One region of the Clostridium sp. USBA 49 genome, then DNA from elsewhere that is predicted to be linked to it. Evidence: riboswitches for the same ligand, from Rfam matches in the RefSeq annotation. Region 1 holds a riboswitch; each other region holds the start of a gene.
The links. Region 1 has a riboswitch for cyclic di-AMP ahead of B5D11_RS00525 (cell wall hydrolase). Riboswitches for the same ligand answer to the same signal wherever they lie in the genome.
Positions count from the first base shown of each region.

Region 1 (6,685 bases):
ATGAAAAGTATATGCGTATATTATAGTACATTGTTCAATATCAGATTTATAAGTTATATTTTTAGTTGGTTTATTATTTTCAATTATAATAGGTTCTTCTTTTAATTTTTTTGGCTTCCAATCTTTAAAATACTTACTTATTAAATTTATTATTTCATCATGTTCATAAGATGAAACTATTGAAATAATAGAATTATTAGGAATATAATATGTATCATAAAATTCTAAAATTTGATCTCTTGTAAATTTTTTGACCGTTTTTTCTTCTCCTAATGTATCATATTTTAGAGGACTTTTATCAAAAGCTATCTCGTGTATTTTATTAAAGCTAAAATCTTCAATATCATCTTTGCTTGTTTTTATTTCTGCTAATATTACGCCTTTTTCTTTTTCTATTTCTTTTTCATCAAATATAGAATTTTGAATCATATCAGCTAAAATTTCAATTGAAGCTTCTAATTCTTCATTTAATGCTGTTATACTATAAACTGTAGATGTATAATCTGTATAAGCATTATATTCTCCCCCTCTTTTTTCTAATGCTTCATTAAGTTCTTCATTATTTCTTTTTTTAGTTCCTTTAAAAAGCATATGTTCTATAAAATGTGAAAGACCTCTATTTTTATCTTTTTCATATAAAGAGCCAATTTTTATTCCTATATGAATTGAAGCTATTTGAGTATCTTTCTTTATACTTATAATTTTCAAGCCATTTTCTAAAATAGTAATTTTCCCGTCAAACATCTTTTTTCCCACACATATTCTCCTTCTATTTTTACTTTATGATATTATGATTGTACTATAAATGGTATATATATTAATAATTAATTAATATATACTTAACAACATAAATTTTTTAGTGTTATAAAATGTATTATTAAATTTAATTTACTATTTATTTCAATTTAATCACATTATACAATAATTATTATAATACAATATTTTATTATAATTGCAAATTTTTTATTATTACTTAATCTTTAAATTTTAAATATAATTTGACGAACTTATAAAAAAATGTTAGAATTAGCTGAAATAAAATAAATTAAAGACAGTTCGAAACCATCCTGTCTATAAACAAAACTAGGGGGAATAAAAAATGAAAATATCAACAAAAAAAATTGTATTTACTTCAGTAATAGCAGCAATTTATGCTGTACTCACAATTATTTTAAAACCTATAAGTTATGGGCCTTTACAAATCCGAATATCTGAAGCTCTTACAGTACTTCCATTTTTTTCGTCATTTTCAATATTGGGACTTACTATAGGATGTTTTATATCAAATATATTTGGAGATGTTGGAATGCTTGATATTATATTTGGTCCTATAGCAACACTTTTATCTGCAATACTAACTTATTTAATAGGTAAATCAAATTTTAAATTTAGTAAATTTTTAGCGCCTATCCCACCAATAGTAATAAACGGTATAGTTGTAGGAAAAATTTTAAATTACACTCAAAATTTCCCGCTTATCCCTACTATGCTTTGGGTTGGATTTGGAGAATTAATAGCTTGTTATATTATTGGACTTCCATTAATGTCTTTAATAGAAAAAAATCCTAAATTAAAAAGCTACTTAACATAATAAAAAGTCAGTTGAAAATTTCAACTGACTTTTTATTATATACTTTTTTATAGACAATTTTTTTTAAGCAGCTAATATTTTATTTTAAATATTATAATTTTAAATTTTTTAAAATTTAATAATATCCATAGTACAATAATAATCTAGCTTCATTAAAGCAAGTCTTGAATCCATAGTGTTGCTCTTTTACCTACTGTCGTTAATTGAGCTGGTTGAAGATGTGTAAACCCTATATTTTTCACATTATTATTTTACTATATTACTTATATTTAAATTTTAATTAATAACTTATATACTAAACTTTAAACATTAAATATAAATTTAAATATAAATAATCCTGCAAATATATACATTATAGGATGTATTTCCTTAGCTTTCCCTCTAACTAATTTAACAATTGTATAAAATATAAATCCAAAAGCTATTCCATTAGCTATACTATAAGTAAATGGCATCATTACAATTGTTAAAAAAGCTGGTAATGCTTCTTCAAAGTCTTCAAAATTTATATTCATTATAGAACTTATCATAAGTACCCCCACTATTATAAGTGCTGGAGCAGTAGCTGCACTAGGCACTATACCTACTATAGGTGATATAAATAATGCTAAAAAGAAACATATTGCAGTTACTAAAGAAGTTAATCCCGTTCTTCCGCCTTCACTTATACCAGCTGCACTTTCTACATAAGTTGTTACATTACTTGTTCCAAGTAATGCTCCTATAGAAGTTGCTGTTGCATCTGCAAATAGAGCCTTATCTATTTTTCTTGGGAACATTCCTTTCTTTGGAATATCATTTTTTTCATCAAACATTCCAGTTTTAGCTCCTGTTCCTATAAATGTACCTATGCTATCAAAAGTATCAACCAAGCTAAAAGAAATAATAATTGTAATAGCAGTTAAAAATCCTGTTTTGGCTGTAAAAAGTTCAGTAAAACTCAATTTAAATAAAGTGGGTGATAAACTTGGAGGTAGTGAAAATACATTAAAAGAAGCTGGCAAAATTATATTAAGGTTAACATTAAAAAACACTTGAGCAATAACACCTGAAACTGTAGTTATTAAAATACCTAATAAAATTGCTCCTTTAACTTTATTTACCATTAAAATAACGGTTATAATTAATCCAAAAATAGCAAGTAATGTAGTAGGATTTTTAACATCTCCAAATGCTACTAATGTAGCAGGATCTGATACAACTATTCCCGCTTCTTTAAAGCCTATAATTGATATAAATAAGCCAATACCAGCACCTATAGCATTTTTAAGGGACTCTGGAATAGCGTTAACTATAGAAATTCTTATTTTTGTAACAGTTATAAAAATATTTATAATACCACAAATAAATACTGCTGCTAAAGCTGCTCTCCAAGAATATCCTGCAGTTCCTACTACATAAAAAGTGAAAAAAGCATTCATTCCCATGCCAGCAGCTTGTGCAAATGGTACATTAGCAACTAAAGCCATAATAAGAGTACCTATAATTGCAGATAAAATAGTTGCCACAAATACAGCTCCCATTATAGGATCATTTGATACATTAATGCCTGCTTCTTTAACTTTATCAAACATCAAACCTTTAGAATTCATTCCTGCTTGTCCTAATAGAGCAGGATTTACAAATATTATATAAGCCATTGTAATAAATGTAGTAATCCCTGCAATAATTTCAGTTTTTACAGTTGTATTATTTTCTTTTAGTTTGAAGAAATCTCTTTTAACATTATTTTTTTCTGAATTAGCGTAATTATTCACTCGTATTCCCCCTTAATATATTTATTTAAAGCAGGTTATATAAGTATTTCTTCCCCCTTTCATGTATATTTATACGAACTCCATATATCAAAATTATTAAATTGCTACTTTAATTGCCTAATATAAAAATAAAAACGCATGAAGTCTACTTTAGAGTGAATTCATGCGTTTACTTTTTATCATGTATGATACAAGTAACATGTTTTTCTATTTAATATAAAATAGAAAAACAGCAAATTATTCACTCATAGCTAAGCAGTTAAGGCCGCTTCGTAGAAACTCCCGAACCAAATTATCAGGATTATATGAGTTCGTATTAAATTACATATCATATAATATCACAGCTTTTAAGTTATGTAAATATAAAATGCGAATATTTTTAATGAAATTTAATAGAATATTCGATTTTATATTTTTATTCTACATACTTAGTTTAATTCTCAATTAATTTATTATTAAATTTTACTTGTAAATATTCAACTTCAAATTTTAATATCATAATTTAGTAAAATAATAATTATCTTTACTTATATAAAAAATATTTACTGATTAAATTATTATTTTACTAGACTAATAATAAATTTTCATATTAAATATCTACAATATATACAATTATTTGCAATTGAGATACTTGTACCATAACATACCTAGATTACCATATATTTTGTATAGATATATCCTAAAATCTTTGTTAAAATAACACATGAAATAAGCCGAATCTCCAAACGGAGTACGGGGGATGCCATTCTATTGGGGTGAATCTCTTTAATGAGTAGGGTACCTCTTACCCAAACCCGTCAACTAACCTCGGAGGCAAAGGAGGAGATATATACTATGATTAAATTAAATAAGTTTAAAACAACATTATTAGCAGTTTCTTTAGCAGTTCTTTCAACTAATTCTGCTAAAGCAGCAAACTATAAAGTTGTCCAAGGTGATTCTCTTTATACTATATCAAAAACATTTAATACTAATACTAATACATTAAAAAATACTAATAACTTGAAAAGTGACATTATTTATCCTGGACAAGTATTAGATGTCCCTGCTAAAACTTATACTGTAAAAAGTGGCGATTCTCTTTATTTGATATCTAAAAAATATCAAATATCACTTGATTTATTGAGAAAAGCAAATAATTATTGGAAAGATACCATATATGTTGGACAAACATTGCTTATACCAGAAGGTTCAGTTTCTGCAGTTTCTACACCTTCAAACATTTCTAAATCTGTTATATCTTATACAGAAAGTGATTTAGATCTTTTAGCTAGATTAATAACTGCAGAAGCTCAAGGAGAGCCATATAAAGCACAAGTTGCTGTAGGAGCAGTAGTTATTAATAGAGTACAAAGTGCTAATTGGCCAAATACAATAAAAGAAGTTATTTATCAAAAATCAAATGGATATTACCAATTTACACCAGTATTAAACGGCTGGATTAATAAACCTGCTTCTAGTACAGCAAGACAAGCTGCTTTGGAAGCTTTAAAAGGTTCAGATCCAACAAACGGAGCAGAATTTTATTTTGATAATAGTACTACAAATGCTTGGCTTTGGTCCAAGCCTATATCTCTTAAAGTAGGTAATATGATATTTGCATTAAAATAAAAAATAATAAAATGAGCACAAAGTTAACTTTGTGCTCATTTTATTATTTTTTATTTTTTTATTGTTTTACTTCAGACCAAATATCATCGTAAAGTTTTATTTTATCTCCTATATCTTTTAAATATTCCCCTCTTTTTAGTTCTTCATTAGGAGGATAAATACCTTCATCCTTCATTATTTCTTCATCTATAAGAGGATATGCTGCTACATTTGGATTCCCATAAGGGAAAGCCTTAGATATTTCAGCACTTATTTCTGGTTCCATAATAAAATTCATAAATAGTTCCGCCGCTTTAATGTTTTTTGCACCTTTGGGAATAACAAAATTATCTTGCTGGAGGAATAATCCTTCTTTAGGTATTATCATTTTTACATTTTTATTTTCTCTTTTAGCTAGGCTTCCTTCTGCACCCCAAGCAAAAATAATTTTAGCCTCTCTATTTATAAGCATAGTTTTAGGACTATCACTATCATAAGCCTTTACATTAGGCTGAAGTTTTTTTAGTTCTTCTTTAGCCTTTAAAAGAGCTGTTTCATCAGTTTCATTCATAGAATAGCCAAGTTTTTTAAGAGTCATACCTATTATTACTCTTTCATCATCTAGTAATACAATAGAATTTTTAAACTCATCTTTCCAAAGGTCTTTATAAGAAGTAATTTCCCCATCAGGTACTTTTGAACTATCTACAGCAATTATACCAGCAAGCCACATATAAGGTACACTATATTTATTATAAGGATCGAAATCTAAATTCATAAATTGTTCTCCCATATTTTTTAAATTAGGAAGATTTTCTTTATTTAATTCTTCTAGCAAATTTTGTTTTTTCATAATTTCTACCATATAGTCACTAGCAACAGCTAAATCATATTGAGACCCTCCTGCCATAATCTTAGCAAGCATTTCTTCATTTGAAGAAAAAGTACTATAATTAACTTTTATATTATAAGTTTGCTCAAATTTATCAATTACTGATTGTGGAAGATATTCAGACCAGTTAAAAACATTTAAAACCTGTGTATTTTCTTTTGATTCTTTAGCTAATGCCCACATTCCACCGCTTGCTCCTACAATTAAAACTGCTATAGCTGTAAGAACTGCACCTATCTTTTTCATATTAATATTTATATTTTTCAATACTAAAGCAAAAATTACAATAGATAGGGTAAATACCATTATTATTGTAGATAATGCATTAATTTCTGGAGTTACTCCAAATTTAACCATAGAAAAAACCTTAAGAGGCAAGGTGGTACTATTAGGGCCTGCTACAAAAAAACTTATAATCATATCATCTAATGATAAAGTAAAAGCCAAAAGTCCTCCTGCTATTACTCCAGGCATTATAATTGGGAGTGTAACTTTAAAAAATACTTTTGAAGGAGAAGCTCCTAAGTCCATAGCTGCTTCCTCTAAAGATTTATCAAAACCATCTAACCTAGCTCGTACAACTGCAATTACATAAGATACACTAAATGTTACATGAGCTAATATTAAAGTTACTGTCCCCATAGGGATATCTATCATAGAAAAAAAAGCTAAAAGAGATATTCCTAAAACTATTTCTGGTATTACAAGAGGTATATATAGCATACTATCTATTATACTTTTACCCTTAAAATTATGCTTATACATACCTATAGCAGCTAAAGTTCCAAGCATAACTGATATTATTGTACTTACAATAGCAATTATTAAACTATTTTTAACAGCTTCTAATATTCC
Region 1 covers NZ_FUYD01000001.1:107,305-113,989, forward strand. The annotation lists gene B5D11_RS00510 (M16 family metallopeptidase) at 1-744, opposite strand, end outside; gene B5D11_RS00515 (QueT transporter family protein) at 1,100-1,591, shown strand; gene B5D11_RS00520 (NCS2 family permease) at 1,894-3,348, opposite strand; purine riboswitch at 3,577-3,677, opposite strand; cyclic di-AMP (ydaO/yuaA leader) riboswitch at 4,050-4,179, shown strand; gene B5D11_RS00525 (cell wall hydrolase) at 4,186-4,959, shown strand; gene B5D11_RS00530 (extracellular solute-binding protein) at 5,018-6,685, opposite strand, start outside.

Region 2 (6,685 bases), 160 kb from region 1:
TATACTTTGAATTTGAATAACAGTTTTAGAGGATTGATCTGCAAGCTTTCTAACCTCATCAGCCACTACTGCAAATCCTCTTCCTTGTTCTCCTGCACGAGCTGCTTCTATAGCTGCATTTAATGATAATAAATTAGTTTGTTTTGCAATCTGTCCTATGGTATCTGCCATCATCTTAACTTCACTAACTATTTTACCTTCATTAATAGCATCTATTATTTTTTGTTGATTTACTTTATATAAGTTATCTGCAACATTTAAAGATTCATTTGTCTTTTCTTTAATATCTATTGCTCTTTTTTCAATATCTTTAGATATTTTGTTTCCAAGCTGTGATTTTTCAGATAATTTATTTATAATTTCTTTAGATTCTAAAGTTGATGCAGTTACTTCTTCTGTTAAAGCATTTAGTTCCTCAGAACCTTTTACTATTGTTTGAGTATTTATATTTATTTCATCCATTTTAGAAGTTATTTCCTCAATTGTTGCTGATAATTCTTCGCTTGAAGCCCCCATCTCTTGAGAAGTACTAATAACATTTTCTATAATATCTTTAATACTTTTCTTAGTTTCTAATAAGGCTTCTAAAATTTTTGAAAATTCATCTTTTCCATTAATTTCAATGTCTTTGCTTAAATCCTTTTCTTTTAATACATTAGCAAAATTTAAAGTCTTTTTAAGCTGTGAATTAATGTTATTTGAAATAACAATTAATATAACAATTAATAATATTATTGATCCAAATAGTACTATAAAAGATACTCTTATTACATTATTATAAATTTCATTATTATATTTATTAGCTGCATCTGCCTGCTTTTGATTGTAATTTATTATACTTTCTAATGTTAAGTCTATCTGATTTGCATAACTTTTTAACATTGATACTTTTATAGCGTTATTATCACTATTTTTACAGTTTTCAATAAATTCTTTTTTACTTTCTTTATATGGATTAAAACTTTCAATAAGTAAATTTAATAATTTCTTATTTGCCTCATCTTCTGAAAGAATTTGAAACTCTTTTATAAGTTCATCTAACTTTTCTTCGCTTTTCTTTAATTTATCTATATTTATATCGCTTTGATATATAACCAAATTATCCATTACACTTAAATCTAAAAAAATACTTTCTCTTATGCTGTGTAATATATCAATACTTTTTAAATTTTTTTCATACATTTTTTTTGACTGCATATTTATTTTATTAATATTTGATATACCTATAGAATTTATTATAATGCTGCAGATTATAGATATTGCAAAAGCTGTATAAAGCTTTGACTTTAAAGTCATAGAATTTATGCCTTTAAATTTAAATTTTTTAAAATTTAAATGAGTTTTAGATTTTGTTTTAGTTTTAGCTTTATTGTTTTTTTGCTTAAAAATCTTTATGCTCACTGTTCCTTCCCCCTAAATAGTAAATTTGACACTTTTAAGTCATTTTATTTTGCAAACATTTACTTTATTTATAATTCGACACATATTCTTAAAAACCTTTTTATATTTTAAATTTTTAATTTAATTTTTTATAAAGTAGCATAGCCATTACCTCAACATCCGTCTATATCAAAAAAATATTTTATTCACAAAAATATTTTAACATAAATTTTAAAAATTAAATAAAATTTTCCCTTATTATATTCTATACATCCACCCATTTTCCTTCTTTTGCTAACACTTTTTTGCATCATATTCCCCTCGCATCCAAGTAAATTTCTGGTACAAAAACAAAAACCCTGATTTCTCAAGGCTTCTATCTATCGTATCAATATGTTGTTTAAATTTGGTGGATGAGAGTGGGATTTATTATACTTCCCTACTTTCCTCATCTAATGAGTTTATCTCATTAACTAACTTTTCTATCCTTTGATTTATTTCTCTTATTTTATTTTCATTTAATTTATTATCTCTTACAACTTCAGCTAATTGCCTCATAATTAATAGTCGCTCCTCTATCATATCAAGGATTTGTATTCTATATTTTACTCTTTGAAGCTCTTGTATTAATTCTTCTTTTTCATCCATATATTCACACACTTACATCTATTATCTTTCCTAAGTTTGGGTCTATACTCTCTTCTATCATCTTTACAGTTTCATTTGCTGTTTGTTTACCTGTATCCATCGCAAGCTTCATTACTGCAAGGCTTGTTTCTTGAGCTACTTTTGCTTGATTTAGGTTAATTGATATAGAAGCTATGTCCATGGTAATGGCCTCCTTCATTTCTTATAATAGCAGCAATTACTTAAGATTTGTTCTAACTCTTTTTCCTATGTTTTAAGTTTGTCACTTGTTACTTGGGTGGCACTATTGTCCCAAAAAGGTCATCACCTTGTGGTTTTATAAACTCGCAAAGGTAATGACCTTTACACTTTTGATAATTTATTTTTCCAAATATTCTCTAATTGCTTTTGCTGATGTGCCAACTGCTCTAACAGCTGCTTTTAACTCTGATTCTGTACATCCTAATGCTTTACACCAATTTTTTACTTCAGATAGATCATTAATATCTATTCTTTTTGCATCCAATGGATGTGTTATACTTTTATTATCTGGCATTATTACACCCCCTTCCTAATTATACTTTATTCCATATAATTCTTTTCAAATCTCCAAGAATCTCTGCCAATGTTAAGTAAATCTTTCTAAACTGTCTAACCAATTGATTCAAGACTTAATTAATCAAAAATCGAATTTTAAGATAAATACAATTACTATATAATATAAATATACATTTTAAGAAAAGAGCCAGAGAGTATCTCCCCTGACTCCTAATTATACTTATTATCTTAATAATTGTAAAACACCTTGTGGTTGTTGATTAGCTTGTGCTAGCATTGCTTGTGCAGCTTGTGCAAGGATGTTGTTCTTTGAGAAGCTCATCATTTCCTTAGCCATGTCTACGTCTCTAACTCTTGATTCAGCTGCTGTTAAGTTTTCACTTGATGTTCCAAGGTTAGCTATTGTATGTTCAAGTCTGTTTTGAACAGCACCAAGTTTTGCTCTCTCATCTGATACTTTCTTTATTGCTGCGTCTATAGTTGTAATAGCATTGTTTGCACCATCTTTTGTTGATATATCAACATCTGCTATTTCAAGCCCTGATGATGTCATATTGTTAATTTGTAAATTTATGCTTTGTCCTTTATTTGCACCTATATGGAAATCTAATCCTCCTTGATTACCTGATGCAACACTTGATAAACCTAATTTGTCCGCTACACCGTTCTCATCATTAAATATTTCAAATGAAACTGTGTCTGAATTGCTTGATGTAATTTTTATTTTTCCATCTTCAACAGTCACATCTACAGTTCCAAAATCTTTTCCTGTTAAAGTCTTATATTGATCTAGTGCATCGTTTATATCAGTTTTTAATTTTTCCGCAAGGGTTTTAATATCATCACCTTCATTATATGTTCCTGTACCTGTGTCAGCTAACTTAACATCTATTGCGTTTCCATTAAAGCTCATCTTTAATATACTTGAATTTGTTAAACCTGTTAAGTCTTTAGAAAATTTACCATCTGAACCTAATGTTGGAGTAGCACCATCTGTCAATAGATGTTGCATATCAGTAGGTCCCTGAGCAGTAGTGTTACTATTATCTTCAAGTGGAGTTATTGAAATTTCAGACTTTGAACCAGTTGTCCCGCTTGTTATCTTGAAATTCATATTGGTAGCATCTGTAACAATTATTTCAAATTTAGCATATTCAACCTTATCATTTGGGTTGCTTGTATTATGTGCATCTATTGCAGTTTTTAACTTACTTTCTAAATCATTAAAAAATGCAAAACTATCTGTACTATCAACTCCCATTAAATTAAAAGTATGTCCATCTAGTTTAACTTGAAAATTTGTTGTTGAACCTGAAGTAAAGTTTGCTGGGTTAAAATCACCAGTTTCAATTGAAGCTGATGTTGCGTTTCCAAGTGATTTACCTTCGCCCCCACTAGCGCTTCCTGATAAGCTTCCATTTAATAACTTCTTCGTATTAAATTCAGTGTTATTTCCAATTCTGTCAATTTCATTTTTTAATTGTGAAATTTCATTTTGTAATGCATTTCTATCCTCATCAGTATTTGTAGCATTAGCTGATTGAACAGAAAGTTCTCTCATTCTTTGAAGAATAGCATGAGTTTCATTTAAGCCACCTTCTGCTGTTTGAATCATTGATATTGCATCTTGTGCGTTTCTCACACCTTGGTCAAGACCTCTGATTTGTGCTCTCATCTTTTCTGAGATTGCAAGTCCTGCTGCATCATCTCCTGCTCTATTTATTCTAAGACCTGATGAAAGTTTTTCCATAGACTTTCCAGCATTTACAGTGTTCATGCCCAACTGACGGTGAGCATTCATTGCATTCATATTGTGGTTAATTATCATTTTATTTACCTCCCTTTAATCCTTTATGAACTTCCTTGTTCATTTTTATTGTATTGTTTTATATTTCATTTATCGAAGAGTTTTTTTAATACTTTATATATTTTAAAAAATTTTTTTAATTTTTTATAGTTAATTGTATTAAATCTGCTTTAATAATAAATTTTATATTTGTATAAATTTACAAATTTAAAAAATTGCAAACTTTTTGTTTGCATAAAAGTAAATATTAATTTATAATATATAATGTTTATATTTGCTGAATCTACTTATTTGTAGAACGGGGGATAAAATTTGGGGTGAATCTTAATGAAGGGAACTCTATGCCCTAACCCGTCAACTAACCTCGTAAGCATAATAGAGGAGGATTTTTATGTTTAACAAAAGAGTATATAAGTATACAGCACTTTCTGCAGCTGTAATTGTGCTTGTTACGGCGACTGCAATAACAAGCAGTAAAAATAAAATTTCAAATACTTCAGTAAATAATGTTGTACTAACTGATAAAAAATCAGAAGAAAAAGATACCGCAAATAAAGAAAATAATTCAAATGTAAATAATAATGTTTCATCTGATGTTTTAGATACTTCAAATACAGAAGAATTAAAAAAAGACACTGAAGTTAAAATTAACACATATACTGTTAAATCTGGAGATACATTAGATAGTATTGCAGCTATTTATAATGTAAAAGTTAACACTATAAGTGAATCAAATGGTTTGTCTTTAAATGCTTCACTTAAAGATGGACAAGTTTTGGAATTTCCTTCTATAGACGGAGTATTATACAAAATAAAAGAAGGCGAAACATTATGGGATTTGGCTTTATTGAATAAAGTTGATATAAATAAAATAATAAAAGTAAATAATTTAGAAAATCCTGAAAAATTAAAATTAAATCAAAAGATAATAATACCAGATATTAGTAGTGTAAAATCCCCAGCTTTAAATGCTTCTTTAGAAAAAAGCTCATCTTCTAATGTAAGCAAAAAAACTGTAAATCGTGGAGGTTCAGGATTATCTTCGGTAAGCTTAGGTTCTTCTTCAACTAATAATAGCTCATTTAAAGGTTCCCTTCCTGTAAGTGGATCAATTAGTTCAAAATTTGGTGAGCGTTGGGGAAAGTTTCATAAAGGTATAGATATCGCTGCTTCAACTGGAACTAATGTTTATGCATTTGCAGATGGAAAAGTTATTTTCAGTGGCTTACAAAATTCATATGGCAACCTTTTAATAATAGATCACGGTAACGGTTTTAAAACTTATTATGCACATAATTCAAAACTTTTAGTTTCTGAGGGGCAAGTTGTTGAAAAAGGCGATCATATTGCAGAGGTGGGAAGTACCGGAAATTCTACTGGTTCTCATTGTCATTTTGAAATCAGAAAAAATGATTCACCTGTAAATCCTTTAAATTATATAAAGTAAAATACATATAAAATACATAAAAACTATTTTATATATAAATATTTTGATAGATAAAAAAGCCAAGCATAAATTATGGGAAAATCCTTTTTATGCCTGGCTTTTATATTTTATCCTCCTAAATATGCATTTTTTATTTCTTCATTCTGCATTAAGTCTTCTGCCTTTCCTTCCATTTCTATTTCTCCATTTCTAATAATATAGGCTCTATCTGCAGCTTGAAGTGCCATGTATGCATTTTGTTCTACTAGTAATATAGTTGTTCCTTCTTTATTAATATCTTTAATAATTGAAAAAATTTCTTTAACAATAATAGGTGCAAGTCCCATAGATGGTTCATCTAAAAGAAGAAGCTTTGGTTTTGACATAAGAGCCCTTCCTATTGCAAGCATCTGTTGCTCTCCACCTGAAAGAGTTCCAGCTAATTGTTCTTTTCTCTCTAAAAGTCTTGGAAAAATAGAAAAAACTTTATCATAATCTTTCTTTACTTCAGCTTTATCTTTTCTTGTATAAGCTCCAAGCTCAAGATTTTCCATAACAGTCATAGAGGAAAAAATTCTTCTGCCTTCTGGGACATGTGATACTCCAAGTTTTACAATTTGCTCTGCTTGTAAAGCAGTAATATCTTTATCATATAATTTTATTTTACCGCTTTTTATTTTTTCTATTCCTGATATAGCTTTTAATGTACTGCTTTTGCCTGCACCATTAGCTCCAATAAGAGTAACTATTTCTCCTTCTTCTACTTTAAGGCTTATATTTTTTAAAGCGTGGATACCTCCATAAAATAAATTAACACCATTTAACTCTAACATTATTTCTCCTCTCCTATATTCCGTATAATATTCCAAAGTAAACTTAATTTTTAT
Region 2 covers NZ_FUYD01000001.1:263,897-270,581, forward strand. The annotation lists gene B5D11_RS01170 (methyl-accepting chemotaxis protein) at 1-1,401, opposite strand, end outside; gene B5D11_RS01175 (hypothetical protein) at 1,810-2,040, opposite strand; gene B5D11_RS01180 (YjfB family protein) at 2,033-2,209, opposite strand; gene B5D11_RS01185 (DUF3606 domain-containing protein) at 2,387-2,563, opposite strand; gene B5D11_RS01190 (flagellin N-terminal helical domain-containing protein) at 2,789-4,393, opposite strand; cyclic di-AMP (ydaO/yuaA leader) riboswitch at 4,638-4,760, shown strand; gene B5D11_RS01195 (M23 family metallopeptidase) at 4,764-5,819, shown strand; gene B5D11_RS01200 (ABC transporter ATP-binding protein) at 5,927-6,631, opposite strand; gene B5D11_RS01205 (ABC transporter ATP-binding protein) at 6,682-6,685, opposite strand, start outside.
Region 2: another riboswitch for cyclic di-AMP. It lies ahead of B5D11_RS01195 (M23 family metallopeptidase); the one in region 1 lies ahead of B5D11_RS00525 (cell wall hydrolase).

Region 3 (6,685 bases), on a different contig from region 1:
TTAGTCTCTTTTATAGGTATTTTAACTTCTACAACATTTATATTTAAATTTACATTTTCTACTTCTTTACCTGAATCATCCACAGCTTTAAGAGGCAATCTTAAATTTAAATCTTTATCTAAGTTTTCAATATTTTTACTAGCTTCAGCTCTTACAACTTTATTAACATATCTTGCTGCTCCACTTACAGATACTTCTGTTGGACTAATACTCTCTTCTAAAGCATAAAACCCCTCTTTTAATTTTCCCTCTATATTAAACTTTACAGGTACAGTTTTTTCAACATAATCATCAAATTCAACTTTTATATAATAAGAGCCACTATTTAACACAGTTACATTTACCGGCTGTCTTTCTATTATTACTGGAATTCTAATTTCGCCTTTTGAAAGAGCATACATGCTCATATCTGCTACTACCTTAAATTGATCTTTATTAAGTTCTATATCTGAAGGAGTACCTTTAACATTTAAAGTTACCATAAATTTTTGCCCTGGTAAAATAGCAAGTTTTCTTTCTGTTACCGATTGAACATTTACTAGATCTACTGGTACTGTAACAGTTCTTGTAACAGCATAATCTCCAACATTAACTATGTAAAGCCACAAAGAAAAGGCTGCTATTACACAGCATATTTTTATTAGCCACGTATTTTTTTGCTCCATAATACCATCCTTTCCTTAACAGTCAGCTTTTTGTTTTGTTTAGCTTTAAGTATTCTTATAAGTATATCTTTAAGTCTTTCTTTAGTGTAATTTCTTGTAAGTTTCCCATTAACAGCCAAAGAAATTGTCCCTGTTTCCTCTGAAACAATTATAGTTAAAGCATCTGAAACTTCAGATACTCCTATTCCTGCTCTATGTCTAGTACCTAACAATTTGCTTATATTTTCATTATTTGTAAGGGGAAGAAAACAACCTGCAGCTACTATTCTATCATTTCTAATAATTGTTGCACCATCATGAAGAGGTGTATTAACTACAAATATATTTTCAAGAAGTGCAGCAGAAACTAATGCATCTAATTTTGTTCCAGTATTAATAACTTCTGCAAGACCTGTTCTATTTTCAATAACAATAAGTGCTCCCGTTTTAGATTTAGATAAATTTTCAACGGCTTCACCAACTTCATTAATTACTCTTTCCATTACTTCATCATCATCTAAAAGATGTTTTTCAGTAAAAGTACTTCTTCCTATATGTTCTAATGCTCTTCTTATTTCTGGCTGAAATATTATTATAATTGTAAGAATACCTATTGTTATTGTTTTATTTAAAATCCAGCCTAACATTGTAAGTTTAAGAATTGAACTTATAGGTATAAGCAAAAGAATTAAAAGTATTCCCTTTAAAAGCTGTTCAGCTCTTGTTTCTCTTATAAGCATATATGCTTTATAAAAAATATATGATACCACAATAATATCCAGTATAGAAAACACGCTTATAGTTTTTATACTGTTTAATAACATTTTAAAGAATTCTTCCAAAATTCCCCCTCCTTTGTTGTATATTTTTGCTACTTCTATTTATATACAATTATACACCAACACATCCTTTTATAGTATAAAATTATTGCTAATTTTTTTAACTTTAATCAACTTATGTTCATAATATTTAAATTCTGTATAAATTTTAAAGTTTGGTGTTTAGTCTATGTTTAGTCTAGTAAAATAATAATCCTCTCTGGTCAGGCAAAAGATATTCCCTGCTCGGATTATTATTTACTAGACTAATATTTAAAGTTTAGTGTTAATATCTAGTAAAATAATAATCTTCTCTGGTCAAGCAAAAGATATTCCCTGCTCGGATTATTATTTTACTAGACTAATATTTAAAGTTTAGTGTTAATATCTAGTAAAATAATAATTCTCTCTGGTCAGGCAAAAGATATTCCCTGCTCGGATTATTATTTTACTAGACTAATATTTAAAGTTTAGTGTTAATATCTAGTAAAATAATAATTCTCTCTGGTCAGGCAAAAGATATTCCCTGCTCGGATTATTATTTTACTAGACTAATATTTAAAGTTTAGTGTTAATATCTAGTAAAATAATAATCTTCTCTAGTCAGGCAAAAGACATTCCCTGCTGGGATTATTATTTTACTAGATTGTATCTAATTTTTATGTTTTATATATAATAAAAGTAATTTTTAAGATTATAATGGAATATTTATATATAAGTACAAATGATAGTAAAATAAGTTTACATTTAAAGGGTTGGTGATAATTTTGGAAAATAAAAAAATCAAGAAAAATAAATTATTTATTTTTGAAATTTTAGTTTTTATAATTTTAATTGGAGTAATTTTTTATGAAACATATTTTATATTTATAAATAATTCTTCAAGTTCTTATGAAAAAAACATTAAAAACAATATAAAAGAATTAAACATTATAAATGATGAAATGGGGAAATACAATTTAGGGCAAGCACTTAATGCAAAAAAACTTGAAAATTTAAGGGAGAGTATGCCTCAATATGTTGAAAAACTTAATAATATTAAAAATAATTTTGATAAGATGGTTCCAGAAGAAAAGTATAAATCAGACCATACTAATTTAATGAATGGTTTAGAAAAAAATATACTTATATTTAGACAAGCTGAAGCTATATTGAAAGATCCTGAAGGAAAAGATGTAAATGTAGCTGCAGATAATTTGAAAAAGTATCGTGATGATTGTTTAAATTATTATTCAAAAATAAATTCAAAAAAAATGAAAGTTTCTTTATCCTCAAATTGTATAAATTTTATTAATAACACTTTAAATTATGCAAACACTATGGCTAGAATTACAAAAGATAAAGAAATATCTTTAAATCAAAATATTGAATTTATAAACAATATGGATCTAATTATATCTAAATTTTCCTCTATAAAAATAGATTTTTCTCCCCAGTTATTAGATGAAAATAAAGATTTAAATAACATTATTTCTATTGCATCTAATAAAAGTGATGAACTTTATATTTTAAAACAAGATTTTTCAAATATAAGTATTCCGCCTAAAGCATTAGAAACATATAAACTTTTAAATGAAGTTATTGAAAATTATGAAACTTATCTTCAAAAATTTATAGATTTAAAGCAAAATCAGGATGAATCAATATCTAATCCTTCTTCTCAATTTATTAATAATCTTTATAAAGACAGTAATTCTTTATTTAATACAGTAGAAACAAATTATAATAAATTTTTAAAATCTTACAATGAATTTAAAAATTCGAATCTCTAGTAAAATAATAATCTAAGCAGAAAATATCTTTTATCTAACCAGTGAGGATTATTATTTTACTAGATACTACCACTAAAAATTATATTTTAAATAATCTTTAACATATAATTTCTCTATTAATTTGCATACTAAAAATATTACTTGGCATACTATAAAAATAGTATGCTGATTTTTTTAAACAATTTTGTATTATTTTTTAAAACTGTGGAATAATAATCCTAGCCTAAGTTTTAAAAACGCGGGGAAACCACTTTTTTGGGGTGAATCGTTTTTCGTAGGTTATGCCTTTACCGAACCCGTCAGCTAACCCCGTAGGTAAAAGGAGGAAAATAATGAAAAAAACTATTTTTATATTATTTCTTATTTGTGTTATTTTAACTATTCCTTGGTCTAAAGTTAGTGCAAAAGATGAAATGGAATGCGATCTATACAAAGAAGAAATAAATACTGTTCAAGTTTTTAATCTATCTGAAAATAAAACTATAAATATAACTGAAGATGATTTATATCTTATGGCTCAAGTAGTATATGCAGAAAGCTGCTCAGAACCTTATGAAGGAAAAGTTGCTGTGGCTTCAGTTATATTAAACAGGGTTAAAAGCACAGGTTTTCCTAAATCTATAGAAGGCGTCATAAAACAAAAAAATGCTTTTTCTTGTATTAGAAATGGCAAAATAAATGTTATACCTGATGAGGCAAGTTATAAGGCAGTTTTAGACGCACTAAAAGGCATCGATCCAACTAATAATGCACATTTTTTTTATAATCCTAAAATATCAACTTCAAAATGGATGGATCAAGTAAGTAAAGTTAATATTAAACCTATAGGCAATCATGTTTTTTTTGCCGTAAATAAATAGTAACATTAAAAACTTTCGCAAAATAAATTATTCATATCTATGTATTAAAAAAACATATCTATATATTAAATTAAAGTAAATGACATATGTGTAATGAACATTTAGTAAAGTCATTTAATAAAATATAGAATTTCTTTACTAAAGAATAGCCGCAAATTAAGTGCTTTCTCTTTGTTTAAACATTAAAGTTTAATTAAAGCACTTAACTTGCGGCTATTTTTATTTTAAAGTTTCTTTAAAGAGTCAATATAAGCTACTGCATTTAAAGCTGCTACTTGACCTTCTCCAGCAGCCTTCATGTATTGGTATGGTCTGCCAACACAATCTCCAGCAGCATAACACCCTTTTATATTTGTTTCCATATTTCTATTTACTTTTATATGAGAGTTTTCTATAAGAAGTCCAGGTACTAACTGCCCTGGAGGTACACTATCTTTTAAAATAAATATTCCATCTGTTTCTATTTCTCTATTGTTTAAAATTAACTTTGATACAAAATTATTACCTTTAATTTCTATAGGTTTACCATTTAATAATTCAATTTTTTCTTTAAGCTTATATTCTCCTTTATACATTGGAAGATAATAAGTTTTAGACGCAAGTTCACTTACATAATTTGCATCTTCTTCACCTTCATTGTTATATCCTATAATTGTGACTATTTTACCTTTATAAAGCGGTGCATCACAAGTAGCACAATACCCTACACCTTTTCCTAAAAATTCTTCTTCACCTTTAATAGATTTTGTATACTCTACACCTGTGGCTAAAATTAAGGCAGTAGACTCATATACTTTTTCATTTACCATCAAGGTAAAATAGTCTCCCATAGAATAAACAGCATTTATTCTTTCATAAGTTATATTAATATTCATTTTATCAAGATGTTTTTCAAATTCTTTTTTTAAAATTTCACCTGATATTTCTGGAAAGCCTAAATAATTATTTATTTTAGGTGCTTTATAAAGCTTTGCACTTAAATTTTTGCTTCCAAATATTATTATATTTTTATTTCTTATTTTAGCATTAATTGCAGCTGATATACCAGCTGGTCCACTGCCTACTATAGCTATATCATATCTATCAGCCACGTGATCCACCTCATTTGTATTAAAATATGCTTTTAAATATGTTTTTCAATAAATTCTTTCATAGCATCCTTTGGTCTAAATCCAATTATTTGGTCTTTAACTTCGCCATTTTTAAATACCATAACTGTTGGTATACTTGCAATTCTAAATTTTTGTGAAACTATAGGATTATTATCTACATTCACCTTTATGAATTTTACCCTTCCTTCATATTCTCTCTCAAGTTCCTCTAAAACTGGTCCTAACATCTTACATGGTCCACACCATGGAGCCCAAAAATCAACTACTACAGGCATATTACCTGCGTTTATTTCTTCATTAAAATTATTATCCATTACTTCTTTAATCATTTTTATCCCTCCTATATTTGTTATACCCAATAGGGGTATAATCATATTATAATTTTAACTTATATTTTTATAAAAATCAATACTTGTAACAATTATTTAATAATAATTGTTATATCTAATATTATTTTTACAAAGATTTTTCGTTATGTAAAATAGCTTCCATAGCCATAACATATCCAAAAATCCCAAAACCACATATCTGTCCAATGCAAGCTGGTGCTATTACAGATTTTCTCCTAAATTCTTCTCTTTTATGTATATTACTTATATGTACCTCAATAGTTTTTATATTTACACTTAAAATTGCGTCATATATAGCTATACTATAATGTGTATATGCTCCAGGATTAATTATTATTCCATCATATTTTCCATATGCATCTTGAATAAAATTTATTATTTCTCCTTCTATATTGCTTTGAACCATATCTAATTCTATATTTAATTCCTTTGCTTTTTCATTAAGATATTTACACATATTATCAAAGCTTTCACTACCATAAATATTTTTTTCTCTTATACCAAGCATATTAATATTAGGACCATTAATAATAAGTATTTTCATTATAAATCACCTTCTAATATTTTTATTATTTTATTTATAGATTCTTCAATTGTTCCAGAATTTTCTACTTCAAAATCACAATATTTTTTGTATAGATTATATCTTTCTTCGTAAAGTTTGTATAATTTGTTCTTTTCTTCCTTAAGAAGTGGTCTTTTAGAAACATCTATATCAAGAGCTATTTTATCTACTGGTCTATTTATAAAAATTATAATTCCATTTTCTTTTAAAAAATCAATATTTGTTTTTCTTAATACAATACCCCCCCCAGCAGAAATAACATAGCCTTTTAATTTGCTGATTTCTTTTACAGACTTTTCTTCTATGTCTCTAAAATAAGTTTCACCATATTTAAAAATTTCATCTATTGTCATATTTTCTCTTTCTTCAATATAACTGTCTAAATCACAAAATTTCATATTAATTTTTTGTGACACTATTTTGCCAATTGTTGATTTCCCACATCCTGGCATACCTATAAATACAATATTTTTATTTAAATTTTTCATAAACTTCATCTACAACTTTCTTTTCAATTTTTTTATTCATCCATAACTCTTGCGATTTTACAGCTTGAGCAATAAG
Region 3 covers NZ_FUYD01000005.1:73,103-79,787, reverse strand. The annotation lists gene B5D11_RS06650 (CdaR family protein) at 1-665, opposite strand, end outside; gene cdaA (diadenylate cyclase CdaA) at 641-1,468, opposite strand; gene B5D11_RS06640 (hypothetical protein) at 2,230-3,234, shown strand; cyclic di-AMP (ydaO/yuaA leader) riboswitch at 3,445-3,567, shown strand; gene B5D11_RS06635 (cell wall hydrolase) at 3,567-4,094, shown strand; gene B5D11_RS06630 (NAD(P)/FAD-dependent oxidoreductase) at 4,319-5,185, opposite strand; gene trxA (thioredoxin) at 5,218-5,535, opposite strand; gene aroQ (type II 3-dehydroquinate dehydratase) at 5,663-6,100, opposite strand; gene B5D11_RS06615 (shikimate kinase) at 6,100-6,609, opposite strand; gene aroE (shikimate dehydrogenase) at 6,593-6,685, opposite strand, start outside.
Region 3: another riboswitch for cyclic di-AMP. It lies ahead of B5D11_RS06635 (cell wall hydrolase); the one in region 1 lies ahead of B5D11_RS00525 (cell wall hydrolase).